2 regions of the Lysinibacillus sp. NPDC058147 genome follow, and region 2 is predicted to be linked to the other one. Evidence: predicted binding sites of a transcription regulator. Region 2 holds the regulator's gene; the other holds the start of a gene.
What was found. The regulator CtsR, encoded in region 2, represses protease genes until heat stress. The targets are predictions, from matches to a motif close to ATGGTCAATAAAGGTCAAACA.
Positions count from the first base shown of each region.

Region 1: a site for CtsR is predicted at 6,601-6,621, ahead of clpP (ATP-dependent Clp endopeptidase proteolytic subunit ClpP). Genes of this name have one in related genera too.

Region 1 covers NZ_JBHVUJ010000005.1:132,636-141,723, reverse strand. Annotated here, with positions in the region: gene ACFVT8_RS16165 (S9 family peptidase) at 1-548, opposite strand, end outside; gene ACFVT8_RS16160 (TPM domain-containing protein) at 738-1,496, opposite strand; gene ACFVT8_RS16155 (LemA family protein) at 1,496-2,077, opposite strand; gene ACFVT8_RS16150 (spore coat protein) at 2,256-2,864, shown strand; gene ACFVT8_RS16145 (amino acid ABC transporter ATP-binding protein) at 2,931-3,653, opposite strand; gene ACFVT8_RS16140 (amino acid ABC transporter permease) at 3,650-4,354, opposite strand; gene ACFVT8_RS16135 (basic amino acid ABC transporter substrate-binding protein) at 4,595-5,389, opposite strand; tRNA gene ACFVT8_RS16130 (tRNA-Arg) at 5,892-5,966, opposite strand; gene clpP (ATP-dependent Clp endopeptidase proteolytic subunit ClpP) at 6,707-7,288, shown strand; gene ACFVT8_RS16120 (hypothetical protein) at 7,331-7,807, shown strand; gene ACFVT8_RS16115 (HPr family phosphocarrier protein) at 8,003-8,260, opposite strand; gene whiA (DNA-binding protein WhiA) at 8,375-9,088, opposite strand, start outside.
Region 2 covers NZ_JBHVUJ010000008.1:119,900-128,987, forward strand. Annotated here, with positions in the region: gene ACFVT8_RS20235 (aldehyde dehydrogenase family protein) at 1-311, shown strand, start outside; gene ACFVT8_RS20240 (acyl-CoA thioesterase) at 379-858, shown strand; gene ACFVT8_RS20245 (protoglobin domain-containing protein) at 907-2,232, opposite strand; gene ACFVT8_RS20250 (hypothetical protein) at 2,511-2,720, shown strand; gene corA (magnesium/cobalt transporter CorA) at 2,831-3,790, opposite strand; gene ACFVT8_RS20260 (class I SAM-dependent methyltransferase) at 3,840-4,526, opposite strand; gene ACFVT8_RS20265 (magnetosome magnetite crystal formation protein family) at 4,649-4,954, shown strand; gene ACFVT8_RS20270 (CtsR family transcriptional regulator) at 5,159-5,629, shown strand; gene ACFVT8_RS20275 (UvrB/UvrC motif-containing protein) at 5,644-6,192, shown strand; gene mcsB (protein-arginine kinase McsB) at 6,189-7,298, shown strand; gene ACFVT8_RS20285 (ATP-dependent Clp protease ATP-binding subunit) at 7,288-9,088, shown strand, end outside.

The sequences.
Region 1 (9,088 bases), on a different contig from region 2:
GTAATGTAATTGCCATCTGGTGAAAGTTCATAGCCGAAGCTTCCTGGGCTTTTCATGAAATCTTCTACGGAAATCTCTTTCACACCTTGATTATCGGTTAGACCATTTTTCACATTTTTAGCATTGTTTAAAATTTTGACTGCATCTTGTTTAGAAATTGCTTCACTAGCTGAAAGACCGTTAAATAAACCAAGCTTATTTGCTTTTTCTTGATACTCAGCAAGTGTTGTTTCTTTTTCCTCTTTATTTAAAGCTCTTACTAAAATACGTGACGCTTCATCACGTTTAATATTCACACTTAAATCTTTTAATTCTTCGCCTTTTACCCATTGATCAATGATTTGCTGACGCATTGTATCTGATCCATGTTGATATGTTAGAGCTGTTACAGTTAAATCTAGAAACTCCTTAGCAGATAGTCGTTCCTCTTTTACTTCTACTTGACTGCTAGTTTCATTAGCAGCACGCACTTCCTGCATAGATACAGGAATGACAGCAGATGTCGTTAAAATAACCGCTAATGAAGCTGATAAAAACCTTCTTTTCAAATTAATTCCTCCTTATATCAGTACGCGTTATATCGTTAGTCGATACAATTGAATTATAACAATTTTATCCTTATTGTCAATAATTGATAATAATTAAATAAAATTACCTTTTAATCCAATAAAAAAATGAACTGCAATGAGTTCACTTTTTAAATATCATCTACAATTGCATCTGGATTCTGAAAGAAGTTAAAATTTCCGACTCGCACCTCCACCAGCAGATGAGCCGCCTCCGAATCCTCCAAAGCCGCCGCCCCTAGAGCCGCCACCGAAACCACCCGGAAAACCACCACGTCCGCCACGTCTACCAGAACGAGGACCGCCTCCTCTACCATTAGAAATAAATGTATAAACAATAAGTACTATAATAGCGATTAAAACAATCATCCACGTTGGCATTTTTTCATTGTCAGCTGTATTTTTAGGCATCTCTCCATTCCAATTGTACTCCTTCGCTACAGTTTGAAATACTTCAGTGTACGTAGCTTTAAATGCCTTATCAATATCTCCAGCACTTGCATTTGGATAAAATGCTGAATCTAAAATGCGCCCCAATTTGCCATCAGGTAATGCTCCTTCGAGACCTTGACCTACAGCAATGACGACATCATTATTGCCATCGCCTTGCCCGAACGTTGCCAAAATTAAAACACCATTATTTTTTTTTGCATCGCCAATGCCCCATGAACGAATCATTTTGGTTGCATACATTTTTGGTTCTTCTCCGTTAATATTATCTACGGTTACGACCATAATTTCGGCTCCTGTACCTTTGTCTAGCTGCTCCGAATAATTATTAAGCTCTTCTTTCATAGATGAAGATAAAACATTAGCAAAATCATGAATATACGTATTTTTCATCGGTGTCGGCATTGCGGCATCTGCCATTCTTATAGATAAAATAAACATGATACCAACAATAGTAAGTTGGGTTATCAACCGTTTCATTATTGTTTACCTGAACTGCCAAAATCTATAGATGGTGCCTTTTCAGTACCCGCAGCTGCTTTAAAGTATTCTTTCTGCTCAAAACCAAACATCCCTGCAATTAAATTGCCCGGGAAACGTTTGACTGTTTTATTAAAAGCCTGCACTTCATTGTTGTAGTCTTCTCGAGCAACAGCTAAGCGATTTTCTGTTCCAGCTAATTCATCCATTAGTTGACGGAAATTTGCATCTGCCTTTAAATTCGGATAATTTTCTACGACTACTAGCAATCGACTAAGTGCTCCGTTCAATGCATCATTGGCAACTGCTTGTTCCTTTGGACTGTGTGCACTTCCCATTTGCGCTCGTGCCTCTGTAATGCTAGCGATCACTTCTTTCTCATGGTTGGCATATCCTTTTACTGATTCTACCAAGTTCGGAATCAAATCGTAGCGACGTTGTAGCTGATTTTCAACCTGAGCCCATTTCGAAACAACGCTTTCCTCAGCAGTTACAAGGCTATTGTATTTTGGAATAAATAGTAAGGCCAATACAACTAAAATAATAACGATAATTCCTATAGGTCCAAATATTTTTTTCAATTTTTTAACCTCCTACGCTTTCTTTATAGTGATAATCCTTTCTTTTTCTTACCACTAATGTGCAGTAAAAAAATATCTCTATTCTACATATATGCAAGTGCATTAATACCGTATGAAATTTTTCTAACGTGCCATACTTAATACTGTAACAAACTATGATATTTAGGAGGCGCTTTTTTTGACTCAATCGTTTCATAACGAATCATCAAACCAATTCAACCAACAACAAAGCCCAAATCATGGTGGACATGAGCAAATGGACTTGCATGAAACAATCGGTGCCATCATTGCTTGTATGGATCAATCCATTGTTTTACGTCCACAGGTTAAGGATCAAGAGTTGCTTAGCATTTTGGATCGCCAATATAATTTCACATTAGGTATGTATAACACTATTGTGGAATCTTATAACACAGGTCATGATCCATCTGTTCCTACAGGTCGCTATCAAATGGAGACAGGAAATAATTTTAAGTACGGGATAAATCCTGGCCAACCTAAAAAGCCGATGCAAAATGCAAGCGAGCTCAGCGATGAATGTATTTCTGGCTTCTTACTTGGCGCTCAAAAAGGTCTGGCAAAAGGTATGACTGCAGCTGCAACAGAAACTACAAACCCTGTTGTCCGACGTGTTGTTGCAGATAGTATTCCCAACTGCATTGAAATGGCATACGAATTATCTATTTACCAAAATATGCATGGCTATTATCAAGTACCTCAATTTTCTCAGCAGGATATGCAAACAATGCTTAATGCATACAGCACTACAACAAATCCCCTTCATTAATGATAAAAAACAAGAGCAGTCCCATATGTGGTTCAATATCACAAAGGGCTGCTCTTATTTAATGACCTATAAAACTTTTCCTAAAAATGCTTTTGTTCGTTCATTTTGCGGATTACCAAAGATATCCTGAGGGGTTCCCTCTTCGACAATATATCCACCATCCATAAAGACCACACGATCTCCAACTTCACGGGCAAAGCCCATTTCATGTGTTACTACTATCATGGTCATACCTTCAGCCGCTAAGTTTTTCATTACATCTAAAACTTCTTTTACCATTTCTGGGTCTAATGCCGAAGTAGGCTCATCAAATAAAATAGCTTTTGGTTTCATCGCTAAAGCACGTGCAATGGCAACGCGTTGTTGCTGACCACCAGAAAGCTGCTCTGGATAGTTATAAGCCTTACTATCGAGACCGACTTTTTTCAACAGCTCATGACCAAGTGCTTCTGCTTCTGTCTTGCTCATTTTTCGAATTTGCATCGGAGCCATCGTGACATTATCTATGACTGTCATATGCGGGAATAAATTAAATTGTTGAAATACCATGCCTACTTCTGCTCGAATAGCATTAATATTTGTTTTAGACTCGTTAATCTTCACATTCTCAATATAAATTGCACCATCTGTTACTTCTTCTAGCATATTGATGCAACGTAAAAATGTACTTTTGCCTGAGCCTGATGGCCCAATAACACAGACAACTTGCTTTTCCTGTATTTCATAATCAATGCCCTTCAGCACTTCTAGTTTGCCAAAATATTTGTGTAAATTCTCAATTTTAATCATCGTGCTTCCCGCCCTTCTGCCTTACGAGGGACATAGCTATTACTAAGTCGTTTTTCAATAAACGCAACAATCTTCGTTACTCCATACGTTAAAATTAAATAGAGTAACGCTGCAACTATATATGGTTCCCAAAAACGGTAGCTAGCTCCGGCCACGATCTTACTTGCATATAAAATATCCGGTGCCGCAATAACAGTTACTAAAGATGAGTCTTTTAATAAAGCAATAAATTCATTCCCTAACGGCGGAATCATACGTCTAAAAGCTTGTGGCAAAATAACTTTTCGCATCGCTTGGTTATGTGTTAAGCCAAGAGAACGCGCTGCCTCCATTTGCCCTTTAGCTATACTTTGAATACCCGCACGGAAAATTTCTGCATTATATGCCGCACAGTTTAAAATAAGTGCCGTAATCCCGGACACCAAGTAACCTAATGAATGTCCAAAAATGGACGGTATCACCGCTAAATGAATCAATAATATTTGTACGAGCATTGGAGTGCCACGGAATAAATCTACATATAGTTTACATGGCCAATAAACCCATTTTCTCGTTGATAATTTTCCAAGTCCTAAAAATAGTCCTAAAAGAATTCCGCCAAAATAACCACTAAGTGTTAAAATTAGCGTCACACCAATACCCCGTATAAACATATCTCGGTAGTTCCAGACTATGTCCCAGCGTAAGTCAAAGATGTCCATCCGAAAACCCCACTTCCCCTTTAAAAATTAAATGGGAGCTGCCTAAAAATTAAGAAAACTAGCATATTTGTAAATAGTAAAAATCCGCATCAGTGTGCTCCTGTCGCAAAATCAGTTTTATCACCCTGATGGGTCTCGTCCTCTTTTTTCACGTAGGAGAGTCTACGCGGATTTTCACCTTATATTAATATATGAAATTTCTTTATTTATTTTAGGACAGCCCCATCATGTAGTCGCTTATTACTTAAGTTCTTTACCTGTAATTTCTTTATATTTACCGTTCTCTTTTATTTTTTTCAGACCTTCATTTAATTTGTTTAAAAGTTCTGTATTTCCTTTCTGAACCATAAATCCATAGTATTCTTTTTCAAATGCATCATCTTCGATTACTTTAAGCTTCTCTGTTGGATGAGCTTTAATATATTCATAAACTACCGCATTATCACCAATCGTAGCATCCACGTTACCATTCAGCATTTCTTTGATAGCAACCGGCTGATTTTCAAACGCCATAATATTTGGACTTGAATCACCTTGTAGCTTTTTCGCAGCTTCATGACCAGTAGCATTAATTTGTACTGAAATCTTTTTATCCTTTAAATCAGCTAATGATTTAATCTTGGAATTTTCTTTTACAACGATTAATAATTGAGATTCATAATACGGCTCTGTAAAGTCAAACGTTTCCTTACGCTTATCATTAATAGAGATCCCTGCTGCACCGATATCTGTTTCCCCATTTTTAACAGTTTGGAAGACAGGCTCCCAGCCAATATTTTGCCACTCCACTTTAAAGTCCATTTCATCTGCAATCGCCTGCAAAATATCAAAATCCAATCCTACAATATTTCCTTTATCGTCAAGCGATTCGAACGGTGCAAATGTCGCTTCTGTTCCTACCTTATAAACTTTCTTACCATTTCCATCTTCAGATGGCGCGCTACCGGACGATGTCTTGTCTTTTGCGCCACAACCCGCTAGAACTAGCACAAATGCTGCTACGACTACCAGTAACATAGATAAACTTCTTTTCATAGCTACTCCCCCTAATTCAATTATTTCCCGAAAATAATTAATATTTTTATTTATTCGGAAATATTAGACTATTAGGTCAATTATAGTGACATTATTCTCTTTAGACAATAACATTTTGCATAAAAGTAATTGTTTTTTCATAAAAATTTATCCCATTTGGTTTATCTAGAATAAAACGGTATTTTAAAAAGAAAATAGCACCAATTATGAATATTTATACATTCACAATCGATGCTAAAGGGTTTTTTTGCAAAAAAAAAAAGAATCCCCTCAGATAGGATTCTTTTTTCCGACTAGTATAACTAGTCTTCACGTACGGTATGTTCACTAAAAAATAATTTGGAGTTGTTGCTTTTTTGAAGGTTTGAAAGGAACAAATGTGGGAATAATTCCTACTAGGCAAGATTCCCATTATTTACCCTCTCTTTTCCCCACTAAGCAGGCTGCTAAACTACTTATTAGGAGAATTGAGTTTAAAAAGTATATCAAATAATCAGTAAAATGGCGCCCTCGGAGGGAATCGAACCCCCAGTGCAAGAACCGGAATCTTACGTGTTATCCATTACACCACGAGGGCAATTGAACACAAAAAAAAAGTACTCACCCTAGGCTTTACGAAAAGCATGATGTAGATAACCCTCATTTGAAGCATACCTGACAAAATAGTGTACTGTACTTTAACTTATGTGACCTTATCAATTATACAAACGTATTGCCCATAATTCAACTATAGAATGCAAAACAATTTAACTTTTTTTTTCTGCACTCAGCAAGCGTCAAAATACCTACAGAAATATGATAATACTCCAGCAATGTCACGGATTTGAATTGTGCGGACATTCCGCAAAAACTAGACGCGCAAGAGTGAAGTTTCAGCGTCATTCTTTTTTTGCGTGAATAAGAACGTCTGCGGCAAAATGTTTTCTGGGCGAAAGCGACGTGGCAGCATCAAACGTTTTCTGGGCGAAAGCGAAGCGGCAGCACCAAACGTTTTCTGGGCGAAAGTGACGCGGCAGCATCAAACGTTTTCTGGGCGAAAGCGACGCGGCAGCACCAAATGTTTTCTGGGCGAAAGTGACGTGGCAGCATCAAACGTTTTCTGAGCGAAAGTGACGTGGCAGCATCAAACGTTTTCTGGGCGAAAGCGACGCGGCAGCTACAATTACGTCAGGGCAAAATGGATTTAATTTATTTCACTTTAACAGGGTTAATATTTGACCTTCCCTGACTATAATGTGTATGATAAGGTTACAGCTGAAATACAAAGGAAGTTTTCAGCAAAAGTAATCGAATTTAGTTTTTTAAGGAGGATTTAACATGAATTTAATTCCTACAGTTATTGAACAAACAAGTCGTGGTGAACGTGCATATGACATCTATTCACGACTACTAAAAGACCGTATTATCCTATTAGGAAGCGCAATTGACGACAACGTTGCTAACTCAATTGTTGCTCAACTTCTATTCCTACAAGCAGAAGATCCAGACAAAGATATCTTTCTTTACATTAACTCACCAGGTGGATCTATCACTGCTGGTATGGCAATTTATGACACAATGCAAATTATCAAACCACAAGTACAAACAATTTGTATTGGAATGGCAGCATCTATGGGTGCTTTCCTACTTGCTGCTGGTGAACCTGGTAAACGTTTCGCATTACCGAATGCTGAAGTAATGATTCACCAACCTCTTGGCGGTGCACAAGGTCAGGCAACTGAAATCGAAATCGCTGCAAAACGTATTTTATTCTTACGTGAAAAATTAAATGGTATTTTATCAGAACGCACTGGTCAACCACTTGAAGTCATTGCAAGAGATACAGACCGCGATAACTTCATGACTGCTGAGCGTGCAAAAGAATACGGCTTAATCGACCAAATTATGGATCGTAAATAATAAATTAAAGGCATCCCAGATTTATTTCTGAGATGTCTTTTTTTGTTCGACATCAAATTTATGTATGGTTTGATGGGGCTATTCTTTACTTTGAATGGTTCTATCCACGTTTTGGGTGGGGCTATCCACGTTTTTGGCTCCTCTATCCATCATTTTGGCGTTTCTATCCACAACCTTGGCTTTTCTTTCCGTCACTTCGACTATTCTTTCCGTCGCTCTGGCTCTTTTTTCCGCCGCTGCGACTCTTCCTTCCGTCGCAGACTTTTCTTTCCGTCGCTTCGACTCTTTCTTCCGCCGCTTCGACTCTTCCTTCCGTCGCTCCGACTCTTCCTTCCGTCGCAGGCTTTTCTTTCCGTCACTTCGACTATTCTTTCCGTCGCTCTGGCTCTTTTTTCCGCCGCTGCGACTCTTCCTTCCGTCGCTCTGACTCTTCTTTCCGTCGTTTTAGCTCTTCTATCCATCATTTTGATGGTTCTATCCACGATTTCGGTTACTCTATCCATCATTTTGGCGTTTTAATCCACGTTTTTGGCTCCTCTATCCATGTTTCGCTTTTATATCCATCATTTTGGCTTTTCTATCCACGACCTTGGCTTTTTCTTTCCGTCGCTCCCTCCGCCCTTCTTCCAGGACCTATATATTCTGTGCAAAAGCGCAAAAAAACTGCCCAACATGTAAGTTTTACAGTTTGGACAGTCTTTGCATCATAGGTTTTTAATCTTCTTTTTCGATTAGTGTTGCTAATGCTGTAACCGCTTGCTCAGCATCGTTGCCATCGCCACTAAGTACGACCTCTGTTCCTTTTGCAATGGCTAAGCTCATAACGCCCATAATGGATTTAGCATTTACTTTTTTCTCATCTTTCTCAAGAAAGATATCGGCACTAAAACGATTTGCTTCTTGGACAAATAATGCTGCTTGTCTAGCTTGTAGTCCTAATTTTAATTTTACATGGACTCTTCTCTCGGTCATTCTTAAAACTCCCCTTTACTACCGTTCATCTTATTATTTTTATCTTACCTTACTTACTAGCAAAAGAACAATATGCGATTACGCATGACATTCATACCTGAAAAGTATGAAAATTCAACCACCAATTTTTTCTCCGTTTCTTAATGCATCGGCAATCTCATCGATTTTCCGTAATCGATGATTGACACCTGATTTACTAACTGTCCCACTTGATACCATTTCGCCAAGTTCTTTTAGCGTTACATCTTGATATTCTACTCGTAATCGGGCAATTTCACGAAGTTTTTCTGGCAATTGATCTAGTCCTATTGAATTTTCAATAAATCGGATATTCTCTACCTGACGTAATGCTGCACCTATTGTTTTATTTAAGTTCGCTGTTTCACAGTTAACTATGCGATTAACACTATTTCTCATGTCTCTCAATATGCGAACGTCTTCGAACTTCATCATTGCTCGATGAGCTCCAACAATATTAAGGAAATCAGAAATTTTTTCTGCTTCTTTTAAATAAGTAACAAAGCCTTTTTTTCGTTCAATTGTTTTTGCATTTAGCTCAAATTCATTCATCAAATCCATTAAAGCCTCGCCGTGCTCTTTATATAATGAATAAATTTCTAAATGGTAGGCTGATGTTTCTGGATTGTTGACAGAGCCACCCGCTAAAAATGCGCCTCGTAAATACGCTCTTTTTTGACCACTCTTTTTAATGAGCTCCCGAGAAATAGTATGATTAAATTGAAAGTCGTCTGAGATGATTTCTAAATCAATTAGTAGCTCACGCGCACCTTCTCTTACACGGCAAATGTATACGTTATTTTTTTTCAA
Region 2 (9,088 bases):
TTTGTCAGGAAACATTCGCACCAATCGTCTCAATTGTTTCATATGAAACATTAGACGACGCTATTCGACTAGTGAATGAGTCGGAACTTGGCTTAAATGCTGGAATTTATACGAATGTGTTACCTGATGCATTACATGCAGCAGATGAAATACAGGCAGGTGCTGTTATTATTAATGATATTCCGACATTTAGGGTTGATAATATGCCATACGGTGGCGTAAAAATGAGTGGCTACGGACGCGAAGGCATTAAGTGGGCAATCGAGGAAATGACAGATATGAAATTTATTACGGTGAAAAAATCGTTCTAATTTGCATCAACTCTTTTTCTACGATACGATGACGAAAGAACATTCATGAAGGGAAGTTGCAAGAACTATGACAAACAACGCAATACCGATGGGCCAGTCACGTACTGTTCAAACGCGTCTCGTATTACCGCCAGATACAAATAATCACAATTCCATTTTCGGTGGAAGAGTGTTAGCTTATATTGATGAAATTGCTGCTATTACAGCAATGAAGCATGCAAAAGGGCATGTAGTTACAGCCTCTATTGATTCGGTTGATTTTTTATCGGCAGCACATGTAGGGGATATTTTAGAAATTGAAAGTATTGTTTCGTCGACTGGACGTTCTTCAATGGAAGTTTATGTTCGAGTTGTTTCACGAAACATTGAAACTCGTGAGGAAAAATTAACAACGGAATCCTTTGTAACGATGGTTGCAGTAGATGATGACGGTAAACCTAAGCCTGTTCCAGCAATTTTTCCTGAAACAGATGCAGAAAAACGTCTGTTTGAAACGGGACCAGCAAGACGAGAACATCGTAAACAAAAACGTGCATTACCGCATTAATAATGAAAAGGGAAATTGACGTATACTGTCAGTTTCCCTTTTTTACGCTTACATTTTCAACTCATTTACCACATTAATAAGTGAATCGGAAGAAGAAGATACTAGTGTAGCACCTTGTGACAGTTCAGTAATCAGGTTAGAGATTGCTGAAATATCTCTTGATGTATTGACATACTGCTGTTGAATTCCAGAAACAGCATCAGCGATATCATTAAATGATTTAGATAAACTGTTTTGTGTATCTACGCTATGTTGAATCTTTTGATCAACGTTAATAACTGAATTCGACATTGTTGTAATATTACTTTCTGTTTCTTTAATGAGATGAGAAACATTTTGTACAGCATTTTTTGTTTCTTCTGCCAGCTTACGAACTTCCTCAGCAACAACAGCAAAGCCTTTACCATGCTCACCTGCACGGGCTGCCTCGATAGAAGCATTCAATGCTAATAAGTTAGTTTGATCGGCAATTCCTGTAACTAGCCCTACAATTTCTGATATTTTTTGAGAAGATGTGCGTAACTGGTTCATCGTCACTTCGAGACTGTTTACGCTTTGCAAAATAACCTGTATTAAATCATTTTGATCTTGTAGCTGCTGTTGTCCACGTCTGGATTTTTCCTGTGTATCGGCAACGAAAGTTAAGCCTTGCTTAGTAGCTACTGCGATATCATCTGTTTGAGAAGAAATGACTAATAAAGAAGCTGCTGTTTCTTCACTAATCTCATTGAGTTCCTCTGCCGTTTTTTGAATGGTAGTAACAAGTGCATGTTTTGTGTCATCAGCTGCTGCACGAATGCGTTCTTCTTCTTTTTCATAGGCTTCAATTACAAGCTGCTGCTCGAAGTTAATGATTTTGCAAAAGGCATTGATAGCGCGTATTGCATCATGTTTCGATATATCTAACTCATTTGTAAAGCGTGTAAATGTCGTTGTTAATGATTGGAATGAGGCGATATACCACTTCGATTGTAGACCAATTCGAACATGGACTTCGGCGATTGCCTTCCGTTCATCAATATAAGAGTCATTAATATGACTTTCGAAAATATCACTTAAATGCTTATGTAAAGTAACTTTTAAACGATCGATTTGTGACGTTCTGTTTATAATATCTAACAAATCTGGGCTCAAACTAATGGCTGCATAAAATTGATCCACCATTTCAGGGACTAAATCCTTAGCTAAAGGCTGTAGTTGTTTAATGATGGCTAAATCCTCAATTGTTAAATCTAAAAGTTGCAACTGTTTTTGAAGTTTTGGATGGTTTGATATATCCAATTGTACGTTGTTCTTATAATTTTCAGGTGCTAATGTAATTGAGTAGCTAGAATCGTTCTTTTTTGTAAACCAACTCATTGTTGTTTGCTCCATTCTTTATAAATGCATAGTAAGATATAAAAAATCGAATTGCTTGGTTTGTTAATTTGCGAAAAATATGGTATTTAGTCTATTCTACTATCTTTTGTAGTAAAAATGGTTAAAATTTTAGATTATTTCTTTATTTTTTTATGGGCATTATAGAGGATTGTCGATTAAAAGTCATGAAATAGACTATTAAAAAGGTAATAGGTAAATTGAATTTGAAATAGGAAACCTGTAAAATACGAACTGTTTAGCTTGAACGTACAATAGTTTTGAGGAGGTATTACATGGAGAAGAAACGTTTCAAATTTGTTATTCCGGTTATGGTAATTGTAGCAATTGGATCGGTTTACATGTTACGAAATTACTATGCTGAAGTACCAGACTTAGATCAACTATTAATTACTATCGTTGCAACATTAGTATCTGGGGTACTCGCATACTTTTTATTTCCACAGCAAGGCGGAGATAAAATTGATGATCGTGGTCCTTACTGACAGTAAAAAGGCACCTTAGAAAAATCTCTAAGGTGCCTTTAGCTTGTCGACAAAAGTGCTCCAATCTGTGATGTTGGTCCCAAAGGAGTTACTAGCAATAAACTATCATTTTAAGATTTAAATAAACCGAACCATCCTTTAAGTTTAAAGACTCCCAACATAAATAAAACGATAAGAATCATAATAGCGAGTACGATAAAGTAGCTATATTTTCCGTGTAGCTCTGGCATATAATCAAAATTCATTCCATAAACACCTGCAATAAATGTTAGAGGAATAAAGATTGTTGAAACAATTGTTAAGGTCATCATGATGCCATTCATGCGACTAGAGCTCATCGCCATATAACTATCACGCATATCCGCTGTGAGCTCACGGTTGGATTCGATCATTTCGGTGAGTTTAAGTAGATGATCGTAAATATCTCCGAAATAAGCTCGCTCCGATTTCTTAAGTGCAAATCGGTAAGAGTTAAGGATACGATATAATAGATCACGCATTGGTAAAATGGTGCGTCGTAGATCAAGCAAATCACTACGAAATTCAAACACAACTTTCATAGCATTGGGGTTACTTTGATAAGTAAGCTCATCTTCTAGTGCATTTAAATGATCCTCAATCTTATAGACAAGCGGGAAGTAGCTATCAACGATTTTATCGATTACCTGGTATGTTAAATATACTGTGCCGCGTTCCCAATTCTTTGGCTGTTTTTCTAACATCATTTGTACTCGATCTATTTCCGGAGCTACGTTTTTATGAAATGTGACAATAAATTTATTAGAAACAAAAATGTTTACTTCCTCAGCTGTTAATTCTTCGTTAACTCTTTGGATAACAAAGAAATGGAAATCATCATAAAAATCGAGCTTTGGCCGCTGTAAACGCATTAAACAATCTTCTATAGCGAGTGGATGAAAGTGGAAAAATGTATCTAACAGTAGTTCTTCATCGTCGGTTGGACAATTAAAATCGACCCAGTACCATTCAAAGTCATTTTTGTGTATATCTTCAAGCGGAAAATCCTTTATAAGCTTTTGATCTTTTGTAATTCCAATTGTGCGTATCACAGCATTCACCTCAATTCTGTTCATTCTACCCTAGCAGGTGTATATATCTTCACAGGAAACTTTCTTTATAACATATCCAACCACCGAATAAAGTCGTAGCAAAGAACCTAGATGGTTTTGTAAAGCCTGCCTGCTGTAATAGTGATAAAATGTCCTCTTCACGCATAAATGAAAGAGAACGTATGGATTTCTCCATTTCCGCTACGTCTGATGGTGATAGCTTTGTATGTTGTAGCCAATAAGCACGCCATAAATCAAATTGTAGCTCAGTTTCTAAGGAACCAGGTTGCCCGTATTTTGAGACGAGGACAAACGGGGCACCAGGCTTTAAATTATTCGCTATTTCTTTTAATGTTGCAAGCTTCTCTTGATCGTCTTGTATAAAATGAAGTACTAATACACAGCTTGCTGCATCAAACTTTACTGCAGGTAGCTGAGTATCCAGTATAGTTCCTTGATATAAAGAAATATTATTAGGTATGGATTTTAAACGTTCACCAGCTATTTGTAGCATCGCTTCTGATGGATCTATGCCAATAAATGACCAATGAGGTCTTTCCTCAGCGAGCTGTAAAATTTCATTACCGCTTCCGGAGCCAACTACTAAAAACTCAGCTTTTTCATGTAACGCAGATTGATAAAAGGTTTGTGTTAAACGTAGCATTGCATCATAGCTAGGTAGAGTGCGACGAATACCTTTTTCGTATTCGTTTGCAAGTTTGTTATTAAATTCCATCGAGTATCACATGCCTTTCAAAAAAATTTTAAAAATCCAACTTTTATTTGAAACTATTTAAAGCAAAGTTCCGTAAATAGTAGTACATAAAATAAAAAAATTAAATGGAAGGGTTGATATAAATGGAAACTAAATGGTCTAAGGTAATCATACACGCAAGTGCGTTTTTTGCGCCATGGTTAGTACCAATTATATTTTTCTTAATTGGCTCGGATGAAGAGATAAAAAGTTTTTCTGTGCAAGCCTTATTGTTCCAAATTGTGATGTGGGTACTACTGACAATTTCGGGTATTTTAAGCTTCCTAATCATTGGTATACCGTTCTTGATTGTTTTTGGTATTATGTATTTTATTGTGCCAATTATCGGTATTGTGAAGGCTCTATCTGATGAACCTTGGCGTTACCCAATTGTTGGTCGCTGGGTATAATTTTTATAGACGCAAGTATATGCTAGTTGCATATGCTTGCGTTTTTTCTATAGCTGAAAAGGGTATCTTATAAAAAGGACAGAAAACGCTTAAATTTTTCTATGTGCGAATTAATTGCAATTATTTTCAAGCGTTTTGTATAATATACTCAAAGAAAGTCAAAGATAGTCAAAGTCAGTGAAGTAAGCGAGGTGTATTCCTAAAATGCGTAATATATCAGACATCATAGAAGGCTACTTAAAGCAAGTACTTGAATTAGGTGGAGAAGGGCATATTGAAATAAAACGTAGTGAAATTGCAGATAAATTTCAATGCGTGCCCTCACAAATAAATTATGTAATCAATACAAGATTTACTGCCGAACGAGGTTACCTTGTTGAAAGCAAACGTGGTGGTGGTGGATACATTCGAATTTTACGTGTCCGCGCGAATTCACAAATTGATTTAATCGATGATGTCCTTAGGCAAATAGACAGTGGGGCATCGCAAACAATGGCAGAAGATTTAGTTTATCGACTAATTGATGAGCAGGTAATTTCCAAGCGAGAAGCGAAAATAATGTTAGCAGCAGTTGATCGCTCAACTATCGATTTGCAACTCCCGTTAAGGGATAACATTCGAGCCAAAATTTTAAGAGCGATGCTGACAACGATTAAATATGAACAGCAAAAATAAAAGAGGTGATGGAAATGATATGCGAACATTGTAAGCAGCGTAATGCGACAGTTACCGTAACACAGGTTCAAAGTGGTCAAAAGGTGGAGCACCATTATTGCGACGTCTGCGCCTCGCAGTTCCATCCATTTCATGCTGAATTTAAGCAAGAGCCAATCTCTATTCAACAGCTATTATCCAATTGGTTTGGCTCACCTACATGGCAGCAACAAAAAGTGGGTGAAAAGCAGCAAGCACAACCACAGTCGCAAACATGTCCACAATGTGGATTTACGTATAAACAGTTTTTAAAAGAAGGTAAATTTGGATGCCCTAGCTGCTATGACACCTTTAGCGAGCACTTACCGAAGCTCTTTAATCGTATACAGGCTGGTCCCCAACATATAGGGAAAATGCCCGGTGCTCGAAATAATATTCATGTCATCAAAAAGCAAATTGAAGATATTCGTAACCGTATGAGACTTGCTGTAGATGAAGAACTATTTGAAGAGGCAGCTAAGCTTCGAGATGAAGTAAGAGAACTTGAGAAGCAGCTACAATTTGAAGGTGGTGATGTGTCGTGATGATTGAACCGTTTTTAGAGCGTGCTACACCAATTTGGATGAGTGTGGAAGACGATTATTCAGATATTGTCATTAGTACACGCATCCGCCTTGCTCGAAATTTAGATGGTTATCGTTTTCCATTAGCCTTTACAGAGGATGAAGCATTACAGGTGGAACAGGTAGTTACACATGCAATCAAGGACAGTACAGAACTTCGAGAAAATTATTCATATTTTGCTATTAAAGATTTAACGTCTTTACAGCGTCAAATACTTGTAGAAAAACATTTAATTAGTCCTCAGCTTGCTAAGAAAGAGCGAGACGGTTCCATGCTCTTATCTGATGACGAATCTATTAGCATTATGGTGAACGAAGAAGACCATTTACGCATTCAATGTATGACGGCGAGTTTTCAACTTCAAAAGGCTTACGAGCAGGCAAATAAAATAGATCGTGCCTTAGAGAAAGCTTTGCCTTATGCATTTCGAGATACATTTGGTTATTTAACAAGTTGCCCGACAAATATTGGTACTGGTTTGCGAGCATCCGTTATGATGCACCTGCCAGCTCTTACACTTACGGGTCAGATGAATCAAATCATGAATGCAATGACGAGATTAGGAATGACGGTAAGAGGAATATATGGAGAGGGTAGCGAAAACATAGGGAATGTTTACCAAGTGTCAAATCAGATTACACTAGGTAAAACCGAGGATGATATTTTAGCGGACATCCAAAGTGTCGCTGAAAAAATAATTCAAAAAGAACGGCATGCAAGAGGCAAGCTAATGGAAAAAGCAGAACTAGCCTTGGAAGACCGTGTATACCGTGCTTTAGGTACTTTAACACATGCTCGAATTTTAACGAGTGAGGAAGCTGCTACCTGTTTATCCAATGTTCGTTTAGGGGTAGATTTACAGTTGATTGAAGGTATTAAAGCGACCAAATTAAACGAATGTGTAGTCAGTATGCAGCCTGGATTTTTACAGAATTACGCAGGTGACGTTTTGCCACCTACTGAGCGAGATCGCGTACGAGCGGAAATGCTTCGTGAGGCACTATCTCGAGAAAATATGAGTAAGCCTATTATTCGGGGAAAAGGAGAGGATTCATTTGATGTTTAATCGTTTTACACAACGCGCGCAAAAAGTATTACAGCTTGCACAAGAAGAGGCAATTCGTTGGAAACACGAATCAATTGGAACAGAGCATATTCTATTAGGGCTTATCCGTGAAGGTGGCGGTATTGCTGCAAAAGCATTAGAAGCCATTGATATTAGTCCTCAAATGATTGAATCAGGTATTGAAGAGCTTGTAGGGAAAGGTAAAGAGGATGTTGGTCCAATTGTCCACTACACACCACGAGCTAAAAAAGTAATAGAACTTTCAGTAGATGAATCACGTAAATTAGGTCATTCTTATATCGGCACAGAGCATTTACTATTAGCGCTTATTCGTGAAGGTGAAGGTATAGCGGCTCGTGTATTAAATAATGCTGGTGTCGGATTGAATAAGGCTCGTCAGCAAGTACTATTGTTATTAGGCAATAACGATAATGCTCAATCTGGTCAACAAGCTGCACAGGCTGCCAATACACCAACATTAGATAGCCTTGCGCGTGATTTAACGCAAATTGCTCGTGAAGGCACTTTAGATCCGGTCATTGGTCGAAGTAAGGAAATTACACGTGTTATCGAGGTATTATCTCGCCGTACAAAAAATAACCCTGTATTAATCGGGGAGCCTGGTGTTGGTAAAACAGCTATTGCTGAAGGCTTAGCGCAGCAAATTATTAATAATGAAGTGCCAGAAATTCTTCGTGATAAACGTGTTATGACACTTGATATGGGGACAGTTGTTGCTGGAACAAAATATCGTGGTGAGTTTGAGGATCGCTTGAAAAAAGTAATGGATGAAATTCGCCAAGCAGGAAATGTTATTTTATTCATCGATGAATTGCATACATTGATCGGTGCAGGTGGTGCAGAAGGTGCCATTGATGCGTCAAATATTTTAAAACCATCATTAGCACGTGGTGAACTTCAATGTATTGGTGCAACGACACTAGATGAGTATCGCAAATATATTGAGAAGGATGCGGCATTAGAGCGTCGTTTCCAACCAATTCAAGTTGATGAGCCAACTGTAGAAGAAGCGATTCAAATTATTCAAGGCTTACGTGATCGTTATGAAGCACATCACCGTGTGAAAATTACAGATGAAGCAATTGAAGCGGCAGCAAAAATGAGTGACCGATATATTTCTGATCGTTTCTTACCAGATAAGGCGATTGACTTAATTGATGAGGCGGGTTCTAAAGTACGCTTACGCTCATTCGCAGTGCCACCAAACTTAAAGGCACTTGAAGATAAGCTTGAAAATGTGCGCTCTGAAAAGAATGCGGCTGTTTCAGGTCAAGAATTTGAAAAGGCGGCGTCATTAAGAGATACAGAGCAAAAGCTAAAAGATGAAATTGAAACTACGAGAAAAAATTGGAAAGAAGAACAAGGTAAAGCTGAGTCAAAAGTTACAGTGGATGATGTAGCGGCGGTAGTATCTATGTGGACTGGAATTCCAGTATCAAAAATTGCTTCAGAAGAATCTTCTAAGTTATTACAACTTGAAGAAGAGTTACACAAACGAGTTGTTGGCCAAGGAGAAGCAGTAGAGGCTATTTCACGCGCAATTCGTCGTGCAAGAGCTGGTTTAAAAGATCCGAAACGACCAATTGGCTCATTTATTTTCTTAGGCCCTACAGGGGTTGGTAAAACAGAGCTTGCTAGAGCGTTAGCTGAAGTTATGTTTGGCGATGAAGACGCAATGATTCGCGTTGATATGTCTGAGTACATGGAAAAACATTCGACTTCTCGTTTAGTTGGTTCACCTCCAGGCTATGTAGGCTTTGATGATGGCG